2 regions of the Cellulosimicrobium sp. SJTW-1 genome follow, and region 1 is predicted to be linked to the other one. Evidence: predicted binding sites of a transcription regulator. Region 1 holds the regulator's gene; the other holds the start of a gene.
What was found. The regulator HspR, encoded in region 1, represses chaperone genes until heat shock. The targets are predictions, from matches to a motif close to AAGTTGAGTCNNNNNGACTCAACTT.
Positions count from the first base shown of each region.

Region 2: clpB (ATP-dependent chaperone ClpB) is a predicted target of HspR. The motif match lies at 6,093-6,117, and genes of this name have one in related genera.

Region 1 covers NZ_CP136680.1:3,677,721-3,685,388, forward strand. Annotated here, with positions in the region: gene RSE42_RS16555 (sigma-70 family RNA polymerase sigma factor) at 1-1,618, opposite strand, end outside; gene RSE42_RS16560 (hypothetical protein) at 1,812-2,609, shown strand; gene RSE42_RS16565 (DUF1540 domain-containing protein) at 2,717-3,025, opposite strand; gene RSE42_RS16570 (heat shock protein transcriptional repressor HspR) at 3,184-3,585, opposite strand; gene RSE42_RS16575 (DnaJ C-terminal domain-containing protein) at 3,729-4,724, opposite strand; gene grpE (nucleotide exchange factor GrpE) at 4,878-5,540, opposite strand; gene dnaK (molecular chaperone DnaK) at 5,537-7,420, opposite strand; gene RSE42_RS16590 (alanine--tRNA ligase-related protein) at 7,578-7,668, opposite strand, start outside.
Region 2 covers NZ_CP136680.1:545,556-553,223, forward strand. Annotated here, with positions in the region: gene RSE42_RS02535 (methylated-DNA--[protein]-cysteine S-methyltransferase) at 1-369, opposite strand, end outside; gene RSE42_RS02540 (AlkA N-terminal domain-containing protein) at 366-1,970, opposite strand; gene RSE42_RS02545 (alpha/beta hydrolase) at 2,036-3,013, opposite strand; gene RSE42_RS02550 (enoyl-CoA hydratase/isomerase family protein) at 3,120-4,451, shown strand; gene RSE42_RS02555 (LppM family (lipo)protein) at 4,525-5,874, opposite strand; gene clpB (ATP-dependent chaperone ClpB) at 6,170-7,668, shown strand, end outside.

The DNA of each region.
Region 1 (7,668 bases):
GGGTCGAGCCGCCGGGAGCCGGGTCGGTGGGCGTCGAGCCGACCGGGCTCGTCCCGCCGGGCGCGGCCCCACCCGCAGGCGGAGCCGTCGTCGCGTCAGGGGTGGCGGGGTCCGTCGGCGCCGGCGGGATGTTGGTGGGGGACGTCGGGTCCGTCGTGGGGTCGGGCGTCGGGGCGGTCGTCCCCGAGCTCGGCGAGGGGGACGGAGACGGGGACGAGCCGGACGGCGTCGGGGACGACTGCGAGGTCGGTGACGGCGTGGGCTCGGGAGTGAAGGCCCCGAGCGCGCCCGCGACGCCCAGCCCGGCGACCGCGAGGACGCCCACGGTGACCGCCGCCGCGGCGATCGGCGCGGACGCGACCAGCGCGAGCAGGCCTCCGGCCCCGGCCGCGGCCAGGGCGCCGCCGCCCGCCGCCGCACCGCCGACGGCCGCTGCTCCACCCACCGCGGCGGCCCCCGCACCCGCACTGGCACCGGCCGCTCCCCCGGCGACGCTGCCCGCGGCGCCGACGGCTCCCGCTGCCGCACCGGCCCCGCCGATCACCCCGGTCCCGGCGGCGCCCGCGCCGGCGCCACCGCCGACGCCCGCACCGGCCCCGGCACCGGTCGCCGCACCGGATCCGCCCGCCGCACCGGACCCGCCGGCAGCACCCGAACCGCCCGCCGCGCCGGACCCACCGGCGCCCGATCCGCCGGCGCTCGACCCGCCGGCGCTCGACCCGCCAGCACCGCCCGATCCACCGGCGCCCGAGCCGCTCGCCGTCCCGCTGCCGGACGCGCCCTGGAGCGCGGCCACGAGCCCGCCGGCGACCGCCGCGCCACCCGTGGTGGGCAGCGCCGTCCCGACGAGACCGAGCGCGCCCACGCCGAGCACGAGCGGGGCGATGACGGCGCGCATGCCGTGGGAGACGTCGCCCAGCTCGAGCACGAGCTCGCGGCAGTCGTCGCAGCCCTCGAGGTGCGACTCGACGCGTGCCGTCTCGCGCTTGGCGAGGCCCCCGCGCACGTACGACCCGAGGAGCGCGTTGACCGTGCGGCACTCCTCAGCGGGCACGGACGTGAGGTGCTGCTGGAGGTACGCCTGGCGCAGCCCCTCGCGGGCGCGGTACGCGAGCGCGGAGACGCCGTTCGCGGTGAGGCCCAGCAGCGGGGCGATCTCGGCCGGGGACAGGTTCTCGACCTCGGTGTACCAGAGCACGGCACGCCACCGCTCCGGCAGGTCCTGGTAGGCGCGCGTGACCGTCGAGCGCTCGAAGCCCTCGAGCGTCGGGTCCTCCGTCGAGGCCATCGGGCCGAACGCGGACTCGAACGTGCGCTCGTCGTCGGTCGGCTGCGTGCGCCGCGCCCCGCTGACGAGGTCGTACGACAGACGGCGCACGACCGTGAAGAGGTAGGCGCGGAACGTGACGTCCGGGCCGCCGCCGTTCTGCAGCACGGAGAGCGTGCGGGCGAACGCGTCGGACACGACGTCGTCGGCGTCGGCGCTCGAGCGGACGTACTGGCGCGCGACCGTGCGCGCGGCCCCGGCGTGCCGCTCGTAGAGCACCCCGTAGGCGCTCGTGTCCCCTGCACGTACGGCGGTGATGAGCTCGGCGTCGCTGAACGCCTCGCTGTCCACCCGTTGTGCCTGCGTCATCGTCACCCGCCCCGGAGACCGCCCCGAACCGAGGCTACGGTGGCCATAGTAGACGCCCGTCCATCTCACGGGCAGAGGGTTCCCGCCACCGGAACGGCGACGACGGTGCTTTCTGGCTTTCGTCCCCTTTCACCCGGGACGTGAGGTCCTGGAAACTTCTCGCCGTTCCCGCGTCATGGACCGCTCGCCCGCACGTCTCATCTACATGGACCACCTCCAGGGGTACGCCGTGCCCGCGACCGACGCCGTGCGCGAGCGGTGGCGGCGCGCGAGCGCCGACAGCGTCTGGCTACGGCCGGGCGACTGGTACCACCCTGCCGTCGACGCGCTCGTCGAGGCGTTGTGCGAGGAGCGGGACGCGACGCCCGCCGCCGAGCGGCTCGGCCGCGTCCGCGCGGAGGCCGGTGTCGGGATCGGCGAGGCCATCGACGACGTCGTCTGCCTGTACCGCGCCCACGACCGCGAGCCGGTCGTCGACCTGGTCCGCGGCGTGGCGGTCGGCTGGTCCGAGGGGTACGAGGCCAGCCCCGTGGCACCCGAGGTCCTGGACCCGGAGTCCGGTCTCGCGACGACCCAGTACCTGGTGCACCGGCTCCGCGAGACGTACGGCGCGGCCGAGCGCGCGGGCCTCGACGCGACCCAGACCCACGGGCTGCTCGTCGTCGACGTCGCGCTCGACGACCTCACCGGGTGGCAGCGGTTCGCGCGCTCGGCGGCGATGGGCCGCGCGCTCACCCACACGTTCGGCGAGGGCCACCCCATGGCCTCGATCGGCAACGGGCTCTTCGTCGTGCTCGGCGAGCGGGACGCCGACGACGCCATGGTGCGCACCGTGCTCCGCCACAACATCGAGCGCACCGGTCTCGCGCTGGGCGTGACGGCGATCCTGCGCCGGCCGCCGCGCGTCTGGCTCGAACCCCTCCCCCGCACCCACACGGCGGCCGTCCAGCTCCTCGACACGCTCCAGCGCTGACACGACGACGCCCCGACCCACGCGGGCGAGCACGTGGTCCGGGGCGTCCGGGGGCGTCTGCGGCCGGTGGGTGACCGACCGCCCGCGAGCAAGGCGGCGACCGCGCGTCAGCGCGGCGTGAAGGTGAGGCAGTCGGCGCGATCCTCGCCGGACGCGCCCGCCCCGACGCGGATCGACGGCGCGGAGCACTCGAGCGAGGCGTTGTGGACGCACTCCGTGCGCTGGCAGGCCCCGACGTGCGCGAGCACCTTCTCCAGCCCGCCCTTCGTGCCCAGCGGGATGAACGTGGCGCACTCGGCGTCGCCCGTGTGACCGGCGATCGTCACGGCGCCCGCGTGGCACCCGTGGTCGTGGTTGTAGCCGCAGCCGTCGATGGAACACTCGACGACCTGGGGCATCTCCGTGAGGCTGCTCATCGCGATCTCCTGTCTCCGAGGACCCGCCGTGGGTCGGTCTCCGCGTTCCACGGTATTCCCGGAATTCCTCGGTGTATAGCAAGGAAGGCCTTGCTTAGAAATGCAGGAATGCGCAGCAATTAGCGCACGGCATTCTTGCGGAAATGCCGCGTCGCAGGTCAGTTGTCGGTGCCGTCGGCCCGGGGCCGCCAGATGACGAGCGCGCGCGCCTCGCCGTGCTCGACGAGCGTCTCGCGCAGGGCCTCCTCCACCCCGCGCCGCACGCTGCGCCCGCGCGGCACGACGACGACGTCGCCGCTCGCCGCGGCGGCGAACACGCGGCCGCCCGGCTCGACGCGCGCCGAGAGCGCCTCGATGCGCCGCTCGAGCCGCTCGACCTGGGACTCGAGGGCGAGGATCCGCTGGATGCCCGCGAGGTTGATGCCCTCGTCGTGGCTGAGGCGCTGCACCTCGAGCAGCTTCGCGACGTCGCGCAGCGAGTACCGCCGCCCCCGGCCCGCGGTGCGGCGGGGCACCACGAGGCCGAGGCGGTCGTACTGGCGCAGCGTCTGCGGGTGCATGCCCGCGAGCGCGGCCGCCTGCGAGATGACGAGGACGGGCGCGTCCTGGTCGACGTCGCTCGCGGGAGCGCGTCCGACGCCGCCCGAGTCCCCACCGATCGAGAGATGATGAGTTTCCTGCTGGGGCATCATGGTCGCCCCCCTCACTCCGCGGCCTGGCGGACCAGGTCGGCGCGCACGTCCTGGCCGGCGGTCTCGGCGGCGAACGTCTCGACGGCCTCGCGCGCGGCCTTCGAGAGCTTCTGCGGCACGGCGACCTGGACCGTGACGAGCAGGTCGCCGGTCGACTTCGCGGTCTTCACGCCGCGGCCGCGGACGCGCAGCGTGCGCCCCGAGGGCGTGCCGGCCGGCACCTTGACCTTGACGGTCGAGCCGTCGAGCGTCGGGACGGCGATGGTGGCGCCGAGCGCGGCCTCGGGGAACGTCACCGGGACCGTGATCCGCAGGTTGTTCCCGTCGAGCGAGAACACCGGGTGCGGGGTGACGTGCACGGTGACGACGAGGTCGCCGTCGGGCCCGCCCGCCGTGCCGGGGCGGCCCTTGCCGCGCAGCCGGATCTTCTGGCCGTCGCGGACGCCCGGCGGGATGCGCGTGGTGACCGTGCGGCCGTCGACGGTGAACGTCACGGTCGACCCCTCGACCGCCTGCCGGAACGGCAGGGTCGTGGCGGCCGCGAGGTCGGCGCCCGCACGGGGGCGGGGGCCGCCGAACTGCTGGCCCGCCGCGCCGCCGCCGAACATCGAGCCGAGGATGTCCTCGAACCCGCCCGCGCCCTGGCCGCCGGTCGAGTAGCGCACCCGGGTGCCGCCCGGGCCCCCGCCGCCGCCGAACATGCCGCCGAAGACGTCCTCGAAGCCCGCTCCCCCGGCACCGCCGGGGCCCGCGGAGAAGCGCGCGCCGCCGCCCGCCATCGCCCGGATCGCGTCGTACTGCTCGCGCTCCTTGGGGTCCGACAGCACGGCGTACGCCTCGCCGATCTCCTTGAACTTGGCCTCGGCGCTCGCGTCACCCTGGTTCTGGTCAGGGTGGTACTTGCGGGCGAGCTTGCGGTAGGCCTTCTTGATCGCGGCGTCGTCGGCGTCCTTGGGGACGCCGAGCGCGGCGTAGAAGTCCTTCTCCATCCAGTCCTGTCCGGTCACGGCGCCTCCCTCCTGTCGGTGGTCGTGGTCCTGGTCCTTCGTTCCGTGGCTGCTGCCGGTGGGTCTGCTGCTGGTGATCCTCGCGTGCCCGACGGCGGAGCGCACCTCCGCGCGGGAGGTGCGCCCGCGCCGTCGGGCACGAGGAAGGGGTGGCTACTGCGGGCCGACGACCGAGACGCGCGCGGCGCGCACGACCCGCTCCCCGATCCGGTAGCCCGGCTCGATGACGAGGTTCACCGTGGTGGCGGTGGCCTCGGGGTCGGGCTGGTGCATGAGCGCCTCGTGGACGGTGGGGTCGAACTCGTCCCCGACCGCGCCGTAGCGCTCGATCCCGAACTTCTCGAGCGACGCGTCGAGCTTGTCGGCGATGGCCGCGAACGGCCCCGTCAGCTCGCCGTGCTGCCGCGCGCGGTCGATGTCGTCGAGGACCGGCAGGAGCGCGGTGAGCACGTCCTCGATCCCCTTCGTGCGCGCGGCCTCCTGGTCGCGCAGCGACCGGTTGCGGTAGTTCGTGAAGCTGGCCCGCTCGCGCTGGAGCGCGTCGAGGTGCTCCGCGGCCTCGGCCTTCGCCGCGAGGACCGCGGCGTCGACCCCGGCCTCGTCGGACGGCTCGAAGTCGAGGCCCGCGAGCGGGTCCGTCTCCGCGTCGTCGCCCGCGGAGCCGCCGGCCTCGCCCTCGGGGCGGGGCCGACCGCTCTCCGGGTCGACCTTGCGCTTGTCCGTGAACTGGAAGGGCTTGTCGTCGGAGCCCTGGCCGGGCTCGCGCCCGGCCTGCTCCTCGGGGCCCTGCGGGTCGGTCGGTCCGTCGGCCGTCACTTGCGCTCGTCCTCCTCGTCCACGATCTCGGCGTCGACGACGTCCTCGTCCGGGGCGGACGTCGCGCCCGCCGCGGCGGTGGCGTCGTCCTGCGCGGCGCCGGGGTTGCCGGCGGCCTGCTCCTGCTCGGCCGAGGCGTAGAGCGCCTGGCCGATCTTCTGCGAGGACGCGACGAGCTTCTCGTGCGCGGTCTTCACGGCGTCGGCGTCCTCGCCCTCGAGCGCGGACTTGACCGACGCGATGTCGGCCTCGACCTCGGTGACGACGTCGGCGGGGAGCTTCTCCTTGTTCTCGGAGACGAGCTTCTCGGTCGAGTAGACGAACGCCTCGGCCTGGTTGCGGGTCTCCGCGTCCTCGCGACGCTTCTTGTCCTCGGCCGCGTGCTCCTCGGCCTCCTTGACCATGCGGTCGATGTCCTCCTTGGGCAGCGCCGAGCCGCCCGTGATGGTCATCTTCTGCTCCTTGCCGGTGCCGCGGTCCTTGGCGCCGACGTGGACGATGCCGTTCGCGTCGATGTCGAAGGTGACCTCGATCTGCGGCACGCCGCGCGGGGCCGGCGCGATGCCGGTGAGCTCGAACGTGCCGAGCGGCTTGTTGTCGCGCGCGAACTCGCGCTCGCCCTGGAACACCTGGATGAGCACCGACGGCTGGTTGTCCTCGGCCGTCGAGAAGATCTCGCTGCGCTTGGTCGGGATGGCCGTGTTGCGCTCGATGAGCTTGGTCATCACGCCGCCCTTGGTCTCGATGCCGAGGGACAGCGGGGTCACGTCGATGAGCAGGACGTCCTTGCGGTCACCGGAGATGACGCCGGCCTGCAGGGCCGCGCCGACGGCGACGACCTCGTCCGGGTTGACGCCCTTGTTCGGCTCCTTGCCGCCCGTGAGCTCCTTGACGACGTCGGTCACGGCCGGCATGCGGGTGGAGCCACCCACGAGCACGACGTGGTCGATGTCGGAGACGGAGACGCCCGCGTCGGAGATGACCTTGTGGAACGGGGCCTTCGTCCGGTCGAGGAGGTCCTGCGTCATCTGCTGGAACTGGGCGCGCGTGAGCTTCTCGTCCAGGTGGATCGGGCCGTTCTCGCTCATCGAGAGGTACTGCATCGAGATGGTGGTGCTCGTCGCGGACGAGAGCTCCTTCTTCGCCTGCTCGGCGGCCTCGCGCAGACGCTGGAGCGCGATCTTGTCCTTCGACAGGTCGACGCCCGAGCTGTTCTTCACCTGCTTGATGAGGTGCTCGACGATGCGGTTGTCCCAGTCGTCGCCACCGAGGCGGTTGTCGCCCGAGGTCGCGCGGACCTGGATCGTGGAGAAGTCGTCCTCGTCCTTGCCGACCTCGAGGAGCGAGACGTCGAACGTGCCGCCGCCCAGGTCGAAGACGAGGATGAGCTCGTCCTCCTTGCCCTTCTCCAGGCCGTAGGCGAGCGCGGCCGCGGTGGGCTCGTTGACGATGCGGGTCACGTTGAGGCCCGCGATCTGCCCGGCGTCCTTGGTCGCCTGGCGCTCGGCGTCGTTGAAGTACGCCGGGACGGTGACGACCGCGTCCGTGACGGGCTCGCCCAGGTACTCCTCGGCGTCTCGCTTGAGCTTGCCCAGGATGCGCGCGGAGATCTCCTGCGCGGTGTACTTCTTGTCGTCGATCTCCACCGACCAGTCGGTGCCCATGTGGCGCTTCACCGAGCTGATGGTGCGGTCGACGTTCGTGACCGCCTGGCGCTTGGCGACCTCGCCGACGAGGACCTCGCCGGTCTTGGAGAAGGCGACCACCGACGGCGTCGTGCGCGACCCCTCGGCGTTCGCGATGACCGTGGGCTCTCCGCCCTCGAGGACGGCGACCACCGAGTTGGTGGTGCCGAGGTCGATCCCGACTGCTCGTGCCATGTGTGTGCCTCCGTCGTTCTGGGTGCCCGACGGCGCTGCTGCGCCTCGGCACACCGGGTTGAGTCTGCTTCACTCAAGGTAGATCCGTGGTCGGTGCTCGCGCAACCTCACCCGGCTCAACTTGAGTCCATCAGGCTCAACCTTCACGCGACCCGCACTATTCCCCGCTCGCGGCCGCCCGGGACCGCGCCTGCTGGCGCGCACGCTGCTCCGCGTAGCCCTCCTGCCAGTCGGCGGCGAGAGGCATG
Region 2 (7,668 bases), 1.1 Mb from region 1:
GGTCACCGGGTCGCCGGGCTCGACCGTGCGCAGCACGTCCCACGCGTGCGCGCGGTAGGGGCCCGAGGCCTGCCGCACCGGCACGGCGTCGATCGCGTGCACGTCGCCCGCGTAGTAGGCCCGGACGGCGGCGACGGCGGCCGCGACGGCGGGGTCGTCGTCGGGCACGGGGGAGACCGTCGCGGGGCGCAGGCCGGGGTGCACGAGCGCGACGAGGTCCGCGGGCTCGTCCGTCCAGCCGGACGCGAGGACCGCGCCGCCGACGTCGACGACGACCGTGAACGGGCCGTCGGGCGTGGTGAGCGTCGTCGTGACGGCCGGGCTCGTGCCTGGCGTCGCGGTGGTGGTCGGGGCGGGTGCGGTGGTCACGGGGTCTCCTTCGCAGGGGTCGGGGTCGGCGCGGCGGCACGCCAGAGGTGCATCGCGGCGTACGAGCGCCACGGCGCCCAGCGCTCGGCGCGGGCGGCGAGCGCGCGGCGGTCGTCGGGCAGGCCGAGCGCGGCGGCACCGGCGCGGAGCGCGAGGTCGCCGTCGAGCAGGACGTCGGGGTCGTGCAGCACGCGCATCGCCACGTACCCGGAGGTCCACGGCCCGACGCCGGGCATCGCCTCGAGCGCGGCGCGCTGGGCCGCGGGGTCGTCGGCCGGGGACAGGGCGAGCGACCCGTCGGCGAGGGCGTGCGCGACGCCGAGCACCGCGGCCGTGCGCCGGGCGGGGCCGCGCAGGTGGTCCGCGCCCTCGGCGGCGAGCTGCGCGGGGGTCGGGAACAGGCGCGTCGGGCCGAACCGCGACGCGAAGGCCGTCCCGAGCGCGACGGCGAGCCGCGACAGGTGCGTCCGCGCGGCCGCGACCGAGATCTGCTGCCCGACGAGCGCGCGCACGAGGATCTCGGCGGGGTCCACCGCCCCCGGGACGCGGATGCCCGGCACCGCGCGCACCGAGGCGGCGAGCGCGGGGTCCGCCGCGAGGGCCGCGTCCACGGCGGCCGGGTCGGCGTCGAGGTCGAACAGCCGCCGGACTCGCGCGATCGCGGCCGGGAGGTCGGCCACGGACGTCAGCTCGAGCTCCACGTGGAAGCGCGGTGCGCGCCGTCGGCTCCCAGGCGGCGGCCCGTAGGTGGCCCGGAACGCGCCCGGCCCGTGCGGCAGCGCGAGCGTCCGCGCGTAGGAGAGCAGCGGGCCGTCGAGGTCGACGACCTCGACGCCGTCGACGGCGCGCGCCGCGAGGAACGCGAACACGCCGCGCGCGTCGAACGGCTCGCGCAGGGGAAGGGTGAGGTCGAGCGCGGCGGTGGCGCCGCCGTCGTCCGCGGTGGACCCGGCGGGAGCTGCGGCGGGCGGGCGGCGCGGGTCGCCGGTCGACGGCGCCCGGTCGGGCCGGGCACGACGCCGCAGCTCTCCCGGCGTCGTGTCGAAGACCTCGGTGATCGTGTCGTTGAACTGCCGCACGCTCCCGAAGCCGGCGGCGAACGCGACGTCGGCGAGCCGCAGGTCCGTCCCCGTGAGCAGGGCGCGCGCCGTCTGGGCGCGCAGCGCGCGGGCGAGCGCGACCGGGCCGGCGCCGAGCTCCGCGACGAGCACGCGGTGCACGTGCCGGGCCGAGTACCCGAGGCGGGCGGCGAGGCCGTCGACGCCCTCGCGGTCCACGACGCCGTCCGCGACGAGCCGCATGGCCCGGGCCGAGAGGTCGTGCCCGAGGTCCCAGCTCGGCGTGCCCGGCACCGCCTCCGGGAGGCAGCGCTTGCACGCGCGGTAGCCGGCCTCGTGGGCGGCGGCCGAGGTGAGGTAGAAGGTGACGTTCTCGGGCTTCGGGGTCCGCGCCGGGCACGACGGCCGGCAGTAGATGCCGGTGCTGCTCACGGCGGTGATGAACTGCCCGTCGAAGCGGCGGTCGCGCGACGCGATGGCGCGGTAGCGCTCGGCGAACACGGGGTCCGTGGTCGCCGGGGGCGTCGCGAGGGTCGTCGTCATGACTCGATCCTCACCCGACGGACCACGCCCTGGCTAGCGGGATTCGGACACGGCGGTGGGCGGCGTCAGACCCGCGCGTCGAGCCAGTCGAGGACCTCGCGCAGGTACGTGGACCGGGCGGGCTCGGGGGAGAGCGCCAGGTCGTGCGCGCCGCCCTCGACCGTGACGACCGTGACGTCGTCGCCCAGCCGCTCGGCGCGCGACGTGATGTGCCCGACGTCGAGCACACTGTCGGTCGTGAGCAGGGCGTCGTGCCAGCCCGACGCCGGGCCGCTGCGCGCGGACGCGAGCACGAGCACCGGGCAGTCGACGTGCAGCCCGCGCGCGACGCGGGCGTGGCCCCGGCGCACCGCTCGCAGGAACCCGGCGCGCACCGGGAACCCCTCGATCGGCTTCCACGCGAGGTCGAAGTCCCACTCGCCGCCGGTGCTCGCGTGCAACGCCTTCGCCCAGTGCGGGTCGAGCGCGCCCACGACGAGCCGCGGCGCGACCCGCCCGACGACGTCGACCACCCACGTCACCGGGCCGCGGAACACCCACGGCTTGTTGAGGTCGAACCACGGGCTGTTGAGCACGAGCGCCGCGAGCCGGCCGGGCCGCGCGTCGGCCCACAGGCTCGCGAGGAGACCGCCGGTCGAGTGCCCGAGCACCACGAGCCGGTCGTGCCCCTCGGCGCGCACCGCGCGCGCCGCCGCGTCGAGGTCCTGCGCGTAGACGGCGAGGTCGGTGACGAAGTTCGGGTCGTCGTCGGGCCGCGACGGCGCGCCCGAGCCGCGGCCGATCGAGCGCCCGTAGCCGCGCAGGTCGACGGCGTAGAACCGGTACCCGCGCGCCTCGACCGCCTCCGCGACGTGCGTCTGGAAGAAGTAGTCGATGAACCCGTGCACGTACAGCACCGCGGGCCGGTCGCCCGCGGGCGCCGCGGCGTCGCGCCGCACCAGGGTCGCCACCGCGCCGTCCGGGAGGTCGAGGTCGCGCGCGACCCAGTCCCCGCCCAGCACGTCGGGCCGCCAGGTCCCGTCCGTCCGCGTCGCCTCGTCCACCGCCGCCTCCTCGCTGCCGCCGGCACCGCCGGCCCGACCCCTCTGCCGTGCCAGGGTCCCACGTCGTGCGTGCCCGCGGCCGCCGACGGGCGGTAGCGTGACGCGGATGACGAGCGAGATCCTCGCCCGCGTCGACGACGGCGTCGGGCACCTCACCCTGGACCGGCCCCGCGCGCTCAACGCGCTCGGGTACTCGATGCTCGGCGAGATCGCCGACGTGCTGGGCGAGTGGCGTGTCGACCCGACCGTGCGGCTCGTGCTGCTCGACGGCGCGGGCGACCGCGGCCTGTGCGCGGGCGGCGACATCCGCGAGCTGCACGCGTCGGTCGTCGCCGGGCGGCAGGGCGACGCGCGCCGGTACTTCCGGCGCGAGTACGCGGTCGACGCGGCGCTCGCGGAGCTGCCCGTGCCCGTCGTGACGATCATGGACGGCATCACCATGGGCGGCGGCGTCGGCCTCGCGGCCCACGCGCCGGTCCGCGTCGTCACCGAGCGCTCGCGCGTCGCGATGCCCGAGACGCGGATCGGCTTCACGCCCGACGTCGGCGGGTCGTGGCTCCTCGCCCGCGCGCCCGGGCGGCTGGGGGAGATGCTCGCCCTCGGCGCGGTGACGATGGACGCCGCCGACGCGGTCCACGCCGGGTTCGCCGACCACTACGTGCCGAGCGAGCGGCTGCCCGTGCTCGGCGCGGACCTCGCCGCGCTCGCGAGCGCGGGCGTCGACCCGCTCGACGTCGAGGCCGTGCGCGACGTCGTGCGGCGGCACGCCCTCCCGGCGCCGGTGTCCGGGCTCGTCGCGCGCCGCGCCGCGATCGACGCCGCGTACGCGGCGGACACGGTGCCGGAGATCGTGGCCCGCCTGCGCGCGGCCGCCGCGGACGGCGACGAGCGTGCGGGCGCCGAGGCGGACGAGCTCGAACGGCTCTCGCCCACGGCGGTCACCGTCGCGCTCGCGGCCGTCTGCAGCGCGCGCGACTTGCCCGACCTCCGCGCGGCGCTCACCCAGGAGTACGGGCTCGTCTGCTGGTTCGTCGACACGCAGCCCGACCTCGTCGAGGGGATCCGCGCGCAGGTGGTCGACAAGGACCGCGACCCGTCGTGGCGCCCCGCGACGCTCGCGGAGGTCGACCCCGCGCTCGGCGCCGAGGCGCTCGCCTACGTGCCCGCGGAGGCGCTGTGGGACGACGCCCTCGGCCCGCGGCTCGCGCGCCGCGCGGTCGAGGCCGTCGTGCGCCGCTTCAGCGAGGGGGATCCGACGCCCGACGAGCTCGCCGCGGCGCACGACGACCTCGTCGTCGAGCTCGTGGAGCGGCACGAGGACGGGAGCGTCGTCGTGCACCTCGCCGACACGTGCGGCGAGCACTTCCTCGACGGCTACTGGCCCGCGGTGCGGCTCGACGCCGTCGGCGACGTCGTCGAGGTCACCGTCGAGTCCTGAGCGGTCCCGGACGCACGACGGCCCGCCCCGGTCTCCCGGGGCGGGCCGTCGTGTCGTGCGGGGTGCGGACCGCTCAGTCGGTCGGCGGGCGCAGGCGCGTCGCGTCGTCGATCTCGTCGTCGGGACCGGCCTGCGCGCCCGGGCCGTCCTGGCCCGCGGGGCCCGGCTGCGGCGGGAGCGGCTGGGTCGGTGCCGGCGGCTGGTGCGGCGGCAGCGGCTGGGTCGCTCCCGGCGGGACGGGCGGCTGGGCGGGCAGCGGCGTCGTCGGGGACGACTGCGGGTGCGGCGCGCCGGGGGGCGCGAACGGCGCGGCGCCCGGGTAGCCGCCCTGCTGCGGCGGTGCCGGCGGCTGGCCGCCGTACGGGCCACCCTGCTGGCCCGGGCCGGACGGCGTCCCGTAGCCCTGCGGCTGGCCGGGCTGGCCCGGGTACTGGCCCTGCTGGCCGGGGTACTGGCCGGGGTACTGACCCGGCTGGCCCGGGGCCCCGGGGTACTGGCCCTGCTGGCCGGGGTGCGCGCCGGGCTGGCCGTACTGGCCCGGGTACTGGCCCTGCTGGCCCTGCCCGGGGTACTGGCCCTGCTGGCCCGGGTACGGCTGCTGGCCGGGGTACTGGCCCTGCTGGCCGGGCTGGCCCGGGTACTGACCCGGCGCGCCGTAGACGCCCTGCTGTCCGGGCTGGCCGGGGTACCCGCCCTGCGGGAAGCCCGCGCCCTGGCCGTCCTGCGTGCCGGGCTTCGAGCGGAGCACGAGCCACAGCACGAGGCCGATGATGCCGAGCAGCACGAGGCCGCCGACCAGGAACCAGATCCACGCCGACGAGCCGGACCCGTCGGAGCTGTCCGCGTCGGGCGCGGTCGCGCCGTCGTCGGTCCCCTCGTCCGTGCCCTCGTCCGTCCCCGAGCCCGCGGAGCCGCCGGGCACGGCCGAGCCGCGCGCCGTCATCTCGTTGACCTCGCCGACCACCGGGGTCCACGTCACGGTGTTGCCGTCGACCTCGCCGTTGGACTCGGCCACCTCGCCGGGGAACGTGATGGCGATCTTGATGTCGAGACCCTCCATCATCTGCCGCGACATCTCGTCGGTCGCCGCGTCACCCGTGTCCGGGTTGAACTCCTCACCCGTCATGTCCATCGAGCCGCTCACGACGTAGTCGTCGCCCTCGCGGGTGACGGAGATCGAGTCGGCGGCGCCGGTGTCGAGCTGCGCGATCGGCTGGTCGGCGTAGGTGATCTTGGTGCCGGTGTAGCCGTCCTGCGCGTACGGCTCCTGCGTCGCGCCCTCCGGCATCTCGGACTCCATCTCGGAGCCCATCTGGTCCCAGAGCTCCTGGGGGTCCGAGCCCATCGACTCGGCGACCTCGTCCGAGAACGCCATGACGACGCTGCCGTCGAACGTGTCGTCCTCGTTGAGGGTGATGGCCATGTCCATCCTCATGCACCCCGTGAGGAACAGTGCGAGGGTGGCGAGGAGGGCACCGAGGCCGAGTCGTCTGCGCAAGGGTGAGGAGTTCACCCGCCCAGCATGTCGCGGATCGTCGCCCGGGGCGAGGGTCGATGCCGTTTTGAGACGGAATGCGGCCGGACTTCATCCGCTCCGGGGACGCGGGCGAGCGAGGAGAGGCCGCGCGGGGGTGCCGATCGAAGTTGAGCGGAATACACTCAACTTAGGAGTCGTTCCACTGGTCAGACCATCTTTTCGAGCAGCACACGGAGCACCTATGGAAACGAAGTTCACCACGATGTCGCAGCAGGCGATCGGCGAGGCGATCCAGACCGCGTCGGCCGCCGGCAACCCCCAGCTCGAGCCGACCCACCTCCTGGCCGCGCTGCTCACGCAGGAGGGCGGCGTGGCCGTCGGGCTCCTGGACGCCGTCGGCGCGGACAAGCAGGCCGTCGGGCAGAAGGTGCGCGCGGCGCTCGTCGCGCTGCCCACCGCGAGCGGCTCGGCCGTCGCGCAGCCGACGCCGTCGCGCGCCACGTCCGCGGCGCTCGACGCCGCCGCGAAGGAGGCCCAGGCGCTCGGCGACGAGTACGTCTCGACGGAGCACCTGCTCCTCGGCATCGCGGCCGGGTCGTCGCAGGCCGCGACGATCCTCCAGCAGGCCGGCGCGACCGCCGAGGCCCTGCGCTCCGCGCTGCCCGCCGTCCGCGGGAGCGCGCGCGTCACGAGCCCCAACCCCGAGGGCACGTACAAGGCGCTCGAGCAGTACGGGACCGACCTCACGGCGCGGGCCGCCGAGGGCAGGCTCGACCCCGTCATCGGTCGCGACTCCGAGATCCGGCGCGTCGTGCAGGTGCTCAGCCGCCGCACCAAGAACAACCCGGTGCTCATCGGCGAGCCGGGCGTCGGCAAGACGGCCGTCGTCGAGGGTCTCGCCCAGCGCATCGTCGCGGGCGACGTCCCGACCTCGCTCCAGGGCAAGCGCCTCGTGTCGCTCGACCTCGCGAGCATGGTCGCGGGCGCGAAGTACCGCGGCGAGTTCGAGGAGCGCCTCAAGGCCGTCCTGGAGGAGATCAAGTCCTCCGACGGCGAGGTCGTCACGTTCATCGACGAGCTGCACACCGTCGTCGGGGCGGGCGCGGGCGGCGAGGGCGCCATGGACGCGGGCAACATGCTCAAGCCCATGCTCGCGCGCGGCGAGCTGCGCCTCGTCGGCGCGACCACGCTCGACGAGTACCGCGAGTACATCGAGAAGGACCCGGCGCTCGAGCGCCGGTTCCAGCAGGTGTTCGTCGGCGAGCCCTCGGTGGAGGACACGGTCGCGATCCTGCGCGGGCTCAAGGAGCGGTACGAGGCGCACCACAAGGTGACGATCGCCGACTCCGCGCTCGTCGCGGCGGCGTCGCTCTCCGACCGGTACATCACCGGGCGCCAGCTCCCGGACAAGGCGATCGACCTCGTCGACGAGGCGGCGTCGCGCCTGCGCATGGAGCTCGACTCCTCGCCGATCGAGATCGACGAGCTGCAGCGCGCCGTCACGCGCCTCGAGATGGAGGAGGTCGTGCTGTCCGAGTCGACCGACCCCGCGTCGCTCGAACGGCTCGAGAAGCTGCGCGCCGACCTCGCGGACCGTCGCGAGGAGCTCGCAGCCCTCACCGCGCGGTGGGAGGCCGAGAAGGCGGGCCACAACCGCGTCGGCGACCTGCGCGCGAAGCTCGACGAGCTGCGCGTCCAGGTCGAGCGCGCGATCCGCGAGGGTGACCTCGAGACCGCGGG